Linked DNA regions of Lichenihabitans psoromatis. The protein of the gene in region 1 interacts with the protein of each later gene in a pairwise test. Links are inferred from orthologs where the notes say so. Each region holds a gene or a part of one and is shown on either strand. Other genes may lie near its edges.

What was found. Proteins that work in one complex are often made in the same cells at the same time.
Region 2: the proteins of ftsZ (region 1) and rlmN interact in binary tests that used the Escherichia coli proteins (3 or more experiments, as listed by UniProt). The link is inferred for Lichenihabitans psoromatis from one-to-one orthologs.

The regions. Positions count from the first base shown.
Region 1 is NZ_CP036515.1:2,961,005-2,965,769, forward strand. Bases 1,128-4,088 are described here. They hold ftsZ (cell division protein FtsZ), read right to left. Parts: upstream 3,513-4,088; coding sequence 1,743-3,512; downstream 1,128-1,742. Other genes in these bases: lpxC (UDP-3-O-acyl-N-acetylglucosamine deacetylase), read right to left, coding at 1,128-1,376; ftsA (cell division protein FtsA), read right to left, coding at 3,618-4,088. In the rest of the region: EY713_RS13710 (outer membrane protein assembly factor BamD), read right to left, coding at 1-158; more of lpxC, read right to left, coding at 435-1,127; more of ftsA, read right to left, coding at 4,089-4,765. UniProt on the Escherichia coli protein: Essential cell division protein that forms a contractile ring structure (Z ring) at the future cell division site. The regulation of the ring assembly controls the timing and the location of cell division.
Region 2 is NZ_CP036515.1:1,315,070-1,318,765, forward strand. What follows is about bases 1-2,794. They hold rlmN (dual-specificity RNA methyltransferase RlmN), read right to left. Parts: upstream 2,125-2,794; coding sequence 877-2,124; downstream 1-876. Other genes in these bases: EY713_RS06115 (hypothetical protein), read right to left, coding at 361-849; EY713_RS06125 (peroxiredoxin), read right to left, coding at 2,160-2,651; EY713_RS06130 (protein-disulfide reductase DsbD domain-containing protein), read right to left, coding at 2,663-2,794. In the rest of the region: more of EY713_RS06130, read right to left, coding at 2,795-3,526; EY713_RS06135 (YqgE/AlgH family protein), read left to right, coding at 3,591-3,696.

The DNA.
Region 1 (4,765 bases):
TTGTAGATGTCGTCGGCCGGCACGTCCGGCAGGATCTTGGTCTCGTATTTCTCGGCACCGAAGGGGTTGAACGATTCGAGGCTCGAGCAGCCGGCGAGCGGCATGGCCACGGCGATGATGGCCACCATCGAGACCTTTGCGACCGTTGACGTCGACATCAGTGTCGCGCGCGGTGCGGAACCGGACTGGGCGAGAAGTGAAGACCGGTAACGGGCGTGCATCATGCAGGACAACTCGGTTGTTCAGGCCGCCAAGACTACCACCCGTTTGTGACGGACCAGCTTCGGCTTGCGATCACTATAGGGGTGATTATGGCCTATCCTGGCCAGAAACGGCAAGAACCAATCGGTTCCGACCTTGGCGGCGCTTTTTTAGGGAGAGGCGCAAAGATGCAACAGAGCTTCGAGACCGAAGCGAACGAGACCGAAACGGCTTCAGTTCATCTCGGCGAAAGCCGGCATCGCCGGCATCGCGAAATCTGGGTAGAAGCTCTTGGTCCGAACCGGAGCTTCGATCATCTCGAAGGATGAGCGGTCGGCGAACATGGCCTTCAGGACAAGAAAGTTCATTTTGTGGCCGGGGCAGAATGCCCGGTAGGTGCCGATGATCGGTGCGCCGGCGAGAGCCAGATCGCCCACCGCATCGAGCGTCTTGTGCGACACGAACTCGTCGCTGCTTCGGAGGCCTTCCGGATTCAGAACGCGGTCACCATCCACCGCAATGGAATTTTCGAGCGAGGAGCCGAGTGCGAAACCCATTTTCCAGAGCCGTTCGACATCGCTGATCGATCCGAAGGTGCGGGCCCGGGAAATCTCGGCGCGAAAGCTCGCGGGGGTCAGCATCATCGACTTTTGCTGACGACCAATCACGCCGCAGGCATAATCGATCTCGACATCAAGGCGGAAGCCATCGTCCGACGGGCTCAGCTCCGAGAAAGAGCGACCTTGCTCGACGCGGATCGGCTTGAGAATCTTGATGTAACGGCGCGGCGCCGTCAGGGTCTTGATGCCGGCCCGGTCGATGGCGGCCACGAATGCGGCGGATGATCCATCCATGATCGGAACTTCCGGCCCGTCGATCTCGATCTGGACGTTGTCGACGCCGAGGCCGGAGAGGGCTGCGAGAAGATGTTCGATGGTCGCCACGGTTCCGCGCGAGGGGTCACCGATGACAGTGCAGAGTTCCGTGGTCGATACCTTGGACCATTTCGCTTCGATACGGCGTTGGCCGCCTTCTGGAAGGCCGGTTCGGATGAAGACGATACCTGAATTTGCGGAAGCGGGATGAAGGATAAGGCTCACCGGAGCATTGGAATGAACGCCAGCACCCACGAGGGCGGTGCTCTTCCTAAGGGTGGTCTGCTTACCCAGTTTCATTCTTATCCTGCTCCAGATCTCCCGGTTGGTCGGCAAACATGCCCCGCACCGGAAGTGTCTTGGCCCGAAGGCCTTATTTGCAGCCGACCGTTGCCACGGTTCTTCCCCAGAAACTCCGCAATCTCGACCGCTAAGAAGCGATCATCTGGCTGCGGGGAGCGGTTCGATTCATGTCGCCGCGTCTCGTTGAAGCCAAACTACGCGGATGCCTTTGGTTAGCCAAATCACGCTTTTTTACGTGATGTAACACAATACAAGGCGATGCTTTTTGATCGTGTTAACCGTTCGATTACAGGAGCTTATAAGCCTAAGCGCACTCCGAGAAGACGGAATGCGCTTAGATTTGTTGCAGCTTTTAGCGACGAATTAGTTCGATTGCCGCCGCAGGAAAGCCGGAATTTCGAGTTGGTCGTCCTCATTCGGGCGAGCGTGGGGCAGCGGACGGCCATGCTGATCGGCCGGGACATGGGCGTTGCGAGCCGGCGCGGCGGGGACGGGCCTTTTGCCATATTCTGCATGCACAGAGCCGGGCTGCTGAGCGCGCGGTTGAGCATAGGCCTGCTGCTGCGGAGCAGGCTGGCCATAATGCGGAGCCGGCATGTTGGCTTGGGCGCGGGGCGCCGGCGCCGTCGGGCGGGCGGGAGGCGCTGCTTCCTCGCCACGGCTCATGCCGAAGGAAGCGAGGCGCTCGAGCAGACTGCGACGCTTCGTGTCGGCTTGAACGGCTTCGGCCTGCGGGTCGTTCCGCTGGGCCCGGATCTGGTTCTGCACCGGCATTGGCAGATCTTCCACCTGCGGCATCCGCTGGGCGCGCTGCACCTGTTGGGGGGCCGGCGGAATATACGGGCCATTGTCGACATGCTCGGCGCGTGGCTGCTCCTGATGCATCGGCACCTGGGGCTGGAACACGCTTGCCTTAGATTGGATCGGCATCAACTCGACATCGTTCGACATCGCGGCGGGGGCGGGCTGGGCGTAGTGGATGGGAGCCGGCGCGGGCTGAGCGAGTTGGGCTTGCTGCGGCGCCTGGTCATAGGCTTGAGCGTGCTCGGGGGCAGCGAGCGAACGAACCGCGCTGGTTTCGACGGGGCGCGCGATGGTTTGCTGACGCAGGCGCTGAGTGGCCTCGGCGATGCGGGTTTCGCTGGCGATGAGCTCCTTGGATCCGACCGGCTGGTCGATGCCGGTCGCAACCACCGAGACGCGGACGATGCCATCGAGGTTCGAGTCGAAGGTCGCGCCGAGGATGATGTTGGCGTCGTCGTCGACTTCCTGACGGATGCGGCTGGCGGCTTCATCCACCTCGTAGAGCGTCAGGTCGTTGCCGCCCGTGATCGAGATCAGCAGGCCGCGCGCACCCTTCATCGAGACTTCGTCGAGAAGCGGATTGGCGATGGCGGCTTCGGCCGCCATAATGGCGCGCTTGTCGCCAGAGGCTTCGCCGGTTCCCATCATGGCTTTGCCCATTTCGCGCATGATGGCGCGCACGTCGGCGAAGTCGAGGTTGATGAGACCTTCCTTGACCATCAGGTCGGTGATGCAGGCGACGCCCGAATAGAGCACCTGATCGGCCATGGAAAACGCATCCGCGAACGTGGTTTTCTCATTGGCGACGCGGAACAGGTTCTGGTTGGGGATGCAGATCAGCGTATCGACCGCTTTCTGCAGTTCGGTTATTCCGGCATCGGCGACGCGCATGCGGCGCTGGCCTTCGAACTGGAACGGCTTGGTGACGACACCGACCGTCAGGATACCCATGTCGCGCGCCGTGCGAGCGATGACCGGGGCCGCTCCGGTGCCGGTGCCGCCACCCATGCCGGCCGTGACGAACACCATATGGGCGCCGGCGAGATGATCGCGGATCTCCTCGATGGCTTCTTCCGCGGCGGCGCGGCCGACTTCGGGCTGCGAGCCAGCGCCGAGGCCTTCGGTCACCTGCAGGCCCATCTGAATGATGCGCTCGGCTTTCGAACTCGTCAGCGCCTGCGCGTCGGTGTTGGCCACGATGAAGTCGACGCCGATCAGGCCGGACACGATCATGTTGTTGACCGCGTTACCGCCGGCTCCGCCGATGCCGCACACCATGATGCGGGGCTTCAGTTCCCGGAGTTCCGGTCCTTTGAGATTGATCGTCATCGCTTGTGGCCTCTCGATTGCTTGGGGCGCTTGCGCGTGGGTCCCCTGGATATCCAACATCTCGGTGCGATCACGCGGAGCCGCCGTCCCGCGTTTTCGCAATTCTTAGAAACTGTCTTTCAACCACCGCCCGACGCGTGACATGTAGCCGTCCGTCCCAGTGGCTTGCATCGGTGCCTGCCCTCGGGGTTCGAAATGCTCAATGCCAGCGAATTGCGGATAGATCAGCAAACCGACAGCCGCCGCGAATGCTGGATTCTTTGCTGATTCGGGCAATCCTTGAATACCCAAAGGGCGCCCGATTCTCACTTGTGGCGAAATAATCCGACGTGCGGCTTCTGCGACACCCGTCAATTGGCAAGCGCCCCCCGTCAAAACGAGCCGACGGCCCGCATGGGCTGCGAAACCGGCGTCTTTCAGACGATCGCGGACGAGTTCCAGGATCTCCTCGACGCGCGGCCGGATGATCCGCACGAGATGCGACTTCGGCAGATGAGTCGGCTGATCCGGGTCGTCGCCCACATGCGCGACCGCGAAGGTTTCGCGTTCGTCGGAGGCCGACGAGATCGCGGTGCCATACAGCGTCTTCAAGCGTTCGGCATCGGTCAGCCGGGTCGTCAGGCCGCGCGCGATATCCATCGTGACGTGGTTGCCGCCCACCGCGATGGCATCGACATGGGCGAGGTTGCCGCCCGCGAACACGCCCGTCGATGTGGTGCCGCCGCCCATGTCGATAAGCGCGACGCCGAGTTCGGCCTCGTCGTCGACCAAGGCCGACAGGCCGGCCGCATAGGGGGTCGCGACCAGGGCCTCGATCGTCAGGTGGCAGCGCTCGATCGCCAGCATGAGATTGCGGGCCGCGGCCGCATCGCAACCGATCACATGCATCTCGGCGCCGAGTTCGTCGCCCATCATGCCTTTGGGATCGCGGATGCCGCGCGTTTCATCGAGCGAGAAGCCGTTCGGCAGCGAATGCAACACCGCCCGGCCTTGCCGCGCTGTCGTCGTGCTGGCTTCGAGCACGCGATGAACATCGTAATCGGAGACCGCCTTGCCGCCGATCGTGACCTTGGCGCTGTAATGTTGCGACGACAGGCGGCCACCCGTCGTCGTGACGATGACGCTGCTGACCTCGACGCCGGCCATCCGCTCGGCCGCGTCGACCGCGAGCCGAATGGCGCTTTCGGCTTCGTCCATATCGATCACCGCGCCACCCTTGATGCCGCGCGAGCGCTGATGGCCGATGCCGAGGA
Region 2 (3,696 bases), 1.6 Mb from region 1 along the record:
GTGAAATTGCAGCATGTCCGACGTGTCTGCCGCCAACACGATTGAACCCGGGACTTACGCTTCATCGAAGGGTCGTCCGCGTCCAAACATCACCAGCGACCGTTCCTTGATGTCAGTCCAATCATCAAGAAGAAGCGGCAGCCATATTCGCCAAATGTCGCTCACAACTCTTAAATGTTGCCTCACTAGGAGGTCCAACCATCGTAAAGAGAGAGGAAGCGGTGTATGTCGCTCAGCGTCGAGGATCCGCAGACCCTCTATAACCCCGATTTCAAGCTGCAAATTAATGACTTCGATTCGAAACGCAACCCCCATCCAGCAAATTTGATGGTTTGATGCACGAGTTTAGGGCGATGAGCGTCAGCCGGGTTCGGCAGCGGACCGGCCCGCCAGCAACCAATAAAGCGCTCCACCTACCGTCCCGCTGAGAAACGCGGCCAGAAGAAAACGGCTCTCGAGGAGAAGCGCAGCCTCGCTGGACGCAACTGGATCGACCTGCAGGATGACGCGAAGGAGCGCCGGTCCCGCGGCCGCGATCCCTCCCGCAACAGCGGCGTAGAGCGTCAATGATCGGCTTCCTGTCACCTCGCCCACCACAGCCGCAACGACGATGGGGCCGAAGCCCATCACAGCCGCGCCGGCCCAGGCAAAGCCGATCATGGCCGTGAACACCTCGCCCGCATTCCCATTCGACATGGCCGTGACGATGCTCAGGAGGCTCACAATGGCGATGCTGGAGGCAGGTGGAAGCGTGAGGGTCTCGTAGAGCAGTGCCCCGCCCAGCGCCGCCAACACGCCAGTGCCTGCCACGATTACCCCGACGCAGACCATCAGGGTTCGGCGCATCACGACGGTGCTGCAGGTCGATGCGCCGGGCTAATCCGCATCCACCGCAGGATCCGCTGTCCCGTCGAGCATGAGCCTCGCCCGCGCCCGGAGCTTCTCGGTCTCGCTCTTGAGCTGTCCGCAGGCCGCCAGGATATCGCGTCCGCGCGGCGTGCGAACCGGGCTCGCATAGCCCGCATTGAAAACGATGTCCGAGAAGGTCTCGATGGTCGACCAGTCCGAACATTCGTAGCGGGTGCCGGGCCAGGGGTTGAAGGGGATCAAATTGATCTTGGCCGGAATGCCCTTCAGCAGCCGAACCAACTCCCGCGCGTCCCGGGGCGAATCGTTGACGCCTTTCAACATGACGTATTCGAACGTTATCCGTCGGGCATTCGAGGCGCCGGGATAGGTCCGGCATGCTTCGAGCAGCATCTCGATTGGATATTTCTTGTTCAGCGGGACGAGTTCGTTGCGAAGGTCATCGCGAACCGCATGTAGCGAGATCGCCAGCATCGTGCCGACATCGTTGCCCAACGTCTCGATCTGCGGCACCACGCCGGACGTCGACACCGTGATACGCCGCCGCGACAACGACAGCCCATCACCATCGCTCATTGTGGCGACCGCGTCGCGAACCGCGTCGAGATTATACAGCGGTTCGCCCATTCCCATGAAGACGATATTCGACACCGCACGCGTCCCCGGCGGCGGCACAAGCCCGTCTGTCGGCGGCGTAAGGCCGGGGAAATCGCCGAGTCGATCGCGCGCGACGACGAGTTGCGCCACGATCTCACGAGATGTGAGATTGCGGACCAATTTCTGCGTGCCGGTGTGGCAGAAGGTGCATGTCAGCGTGCAGCCAACCTGGCTCGACACACACAAGGTTCCGCGATCGCTTTCCGGGATATACACGACCTCGACCTCGGCCGCCTTCTGCTGCCGTTGCAGGTCCGGCCCTGAGCCAAGATCATCGAGCCTGATCAGCCATTTGCGCGTTCCGTCGATGGACACCTGCTCGCTGACGATCGAGGGTCTCGCGAGCGAATAGGTTTCGGCGAGGCGGGTCCGGAGCGGCTTGGCGACATTGAGCATTCCATCGAAGCTGGTGAGCCCATGTCCATAGATCCACTGCCAGAGTTGCGCCCCGCGCATCCGAAGTTCACGCTCCGGCACGTCGATGGCGCGCAACGCCTCCGCCAACTCGGCGCGTGTCATGCCGAGGAGCGATATTTTTCGGGTTGGTTGCGCCTGCGAGATCAACCGAGGCGCAACCAGGGTGATGGCGGTCTGATCCATCAGCAATTGATCGGTCACCGGGGTTCCTCGTTTCCTTAAGCGCTCAGAGCGGCGAGCAGGGCCTTTGCCGAAGAGGCGTCGGCTCGCGAATTATTTTCTTCCACAGACAGGTGCTTCACCACGCCATCCTCGACCAGCATCGAATAGCGGTTCGAGCGAATCCCCATCCCACGTGCGCTTCCATCGAAATCCATGCCGATCGCCTTAGCGAATGTCGCGGCCCCATCGGCAAGAAATTCCAGCACGCCGGCGCCGCCGCTTGCCTTCGCCCAAGCATCCATGACGAACACGTCATTGACGGCCGTCACCGCAATCGCATCGACACCCTTTGCCTTCAGCGCCTCGGCATTGTCGAGATAGCCAGGAAGGTGGTTCTTGTGACAGGTCGGCGTGAACGCACCCGGCACAGCGAAGAGCACCACCGTCCGTCCCTTGAAGATGTCATCCGTGGTGCGAACCGATACCCCATCCGCGGTCATGACCGTGAACTCGGCCTGCGGCAGGCGATCACCGATTTGAATAGGCATAGGCGGCTCCATTAGGGTCTTGGTCCGGCGGTTCCGACATCCGACGCAACACGGCCCCGCACAGAGGTTTCGATCGCACCCGTCTTGTCGGTCAGCGTCAGTCGGAGGTCGATGGCGCGAATGTCGCTGCCGGTAGGTTGTTGAACGACGGTCAGCGGGAACGATACGGCGTTGCCGCCGGCATCGGATGCCGCACCGGATTGCACATACCACCCCTCTGGCGCTTCAACAAATAGGGACGCTCCGGTCGATGCGCGAGCCACGACGCTCAGCGACTTCAGATCGGCCGGATCGATCGTCACCCTGTCGATGGCCAAGCGATCCGGCGACTGAAGCGGCGTTTCACGTGGAACTTTCGCGAGCGCCTGCTGGACCTGCGCGATGTCGTCCGTCGAGCCGCTGTCCGTCAGGGTGAGATCGAGCATTGCGTGGACCGGCAGACATTGCGTGGCGCAAATGGCGTAGTCGACTGCCAGCTTCAGGGTCGCGGGCATTGCGGGCTCAATGCGTGTGAGGCGCACCGGAAACGTTACCTCGTCCTTGTAGCCGAACACCTCTGAACCAGCCTCGTCGAGTTTCAGGGGGGCAGGATACTCGACCTCGATATGGGCCACATTGGTCGATCCGGCCGTCGAAAATGTGGGAGGCGCTCCGGAATCGCCCGGTGTCCGCCAATAGGTAATGTAGCCGGGGTCGAGCCGGATCTCGAGCCCGAGCATCGACCCGGGCTGACCGGTGACCCGCCCCGCATCGATCAGCCGAACGGCCGAATGATCGCCCTGCACCCAGTCTGCCGACCCATCGGGGGCGGCCGCCCACGATGAAGTGGCCGCACTAGCGAGAAGCAGCGGGACCGCCAATATGAGAGGGGACAAGCGCTTTTTCGCTCGTCCCGAAACCGAGGCTTGTCGCCCTGGGCGTGGCGCGATTAGTCTGAGCATGATGACAAAATCTTCCAAAAACATCGACGACACTCACTTTCTCAGTGGGCATCTGCTGGTCGCTATGCCCGGCATGGCGGACGAGCGGTTCGATCGGGCCGTGA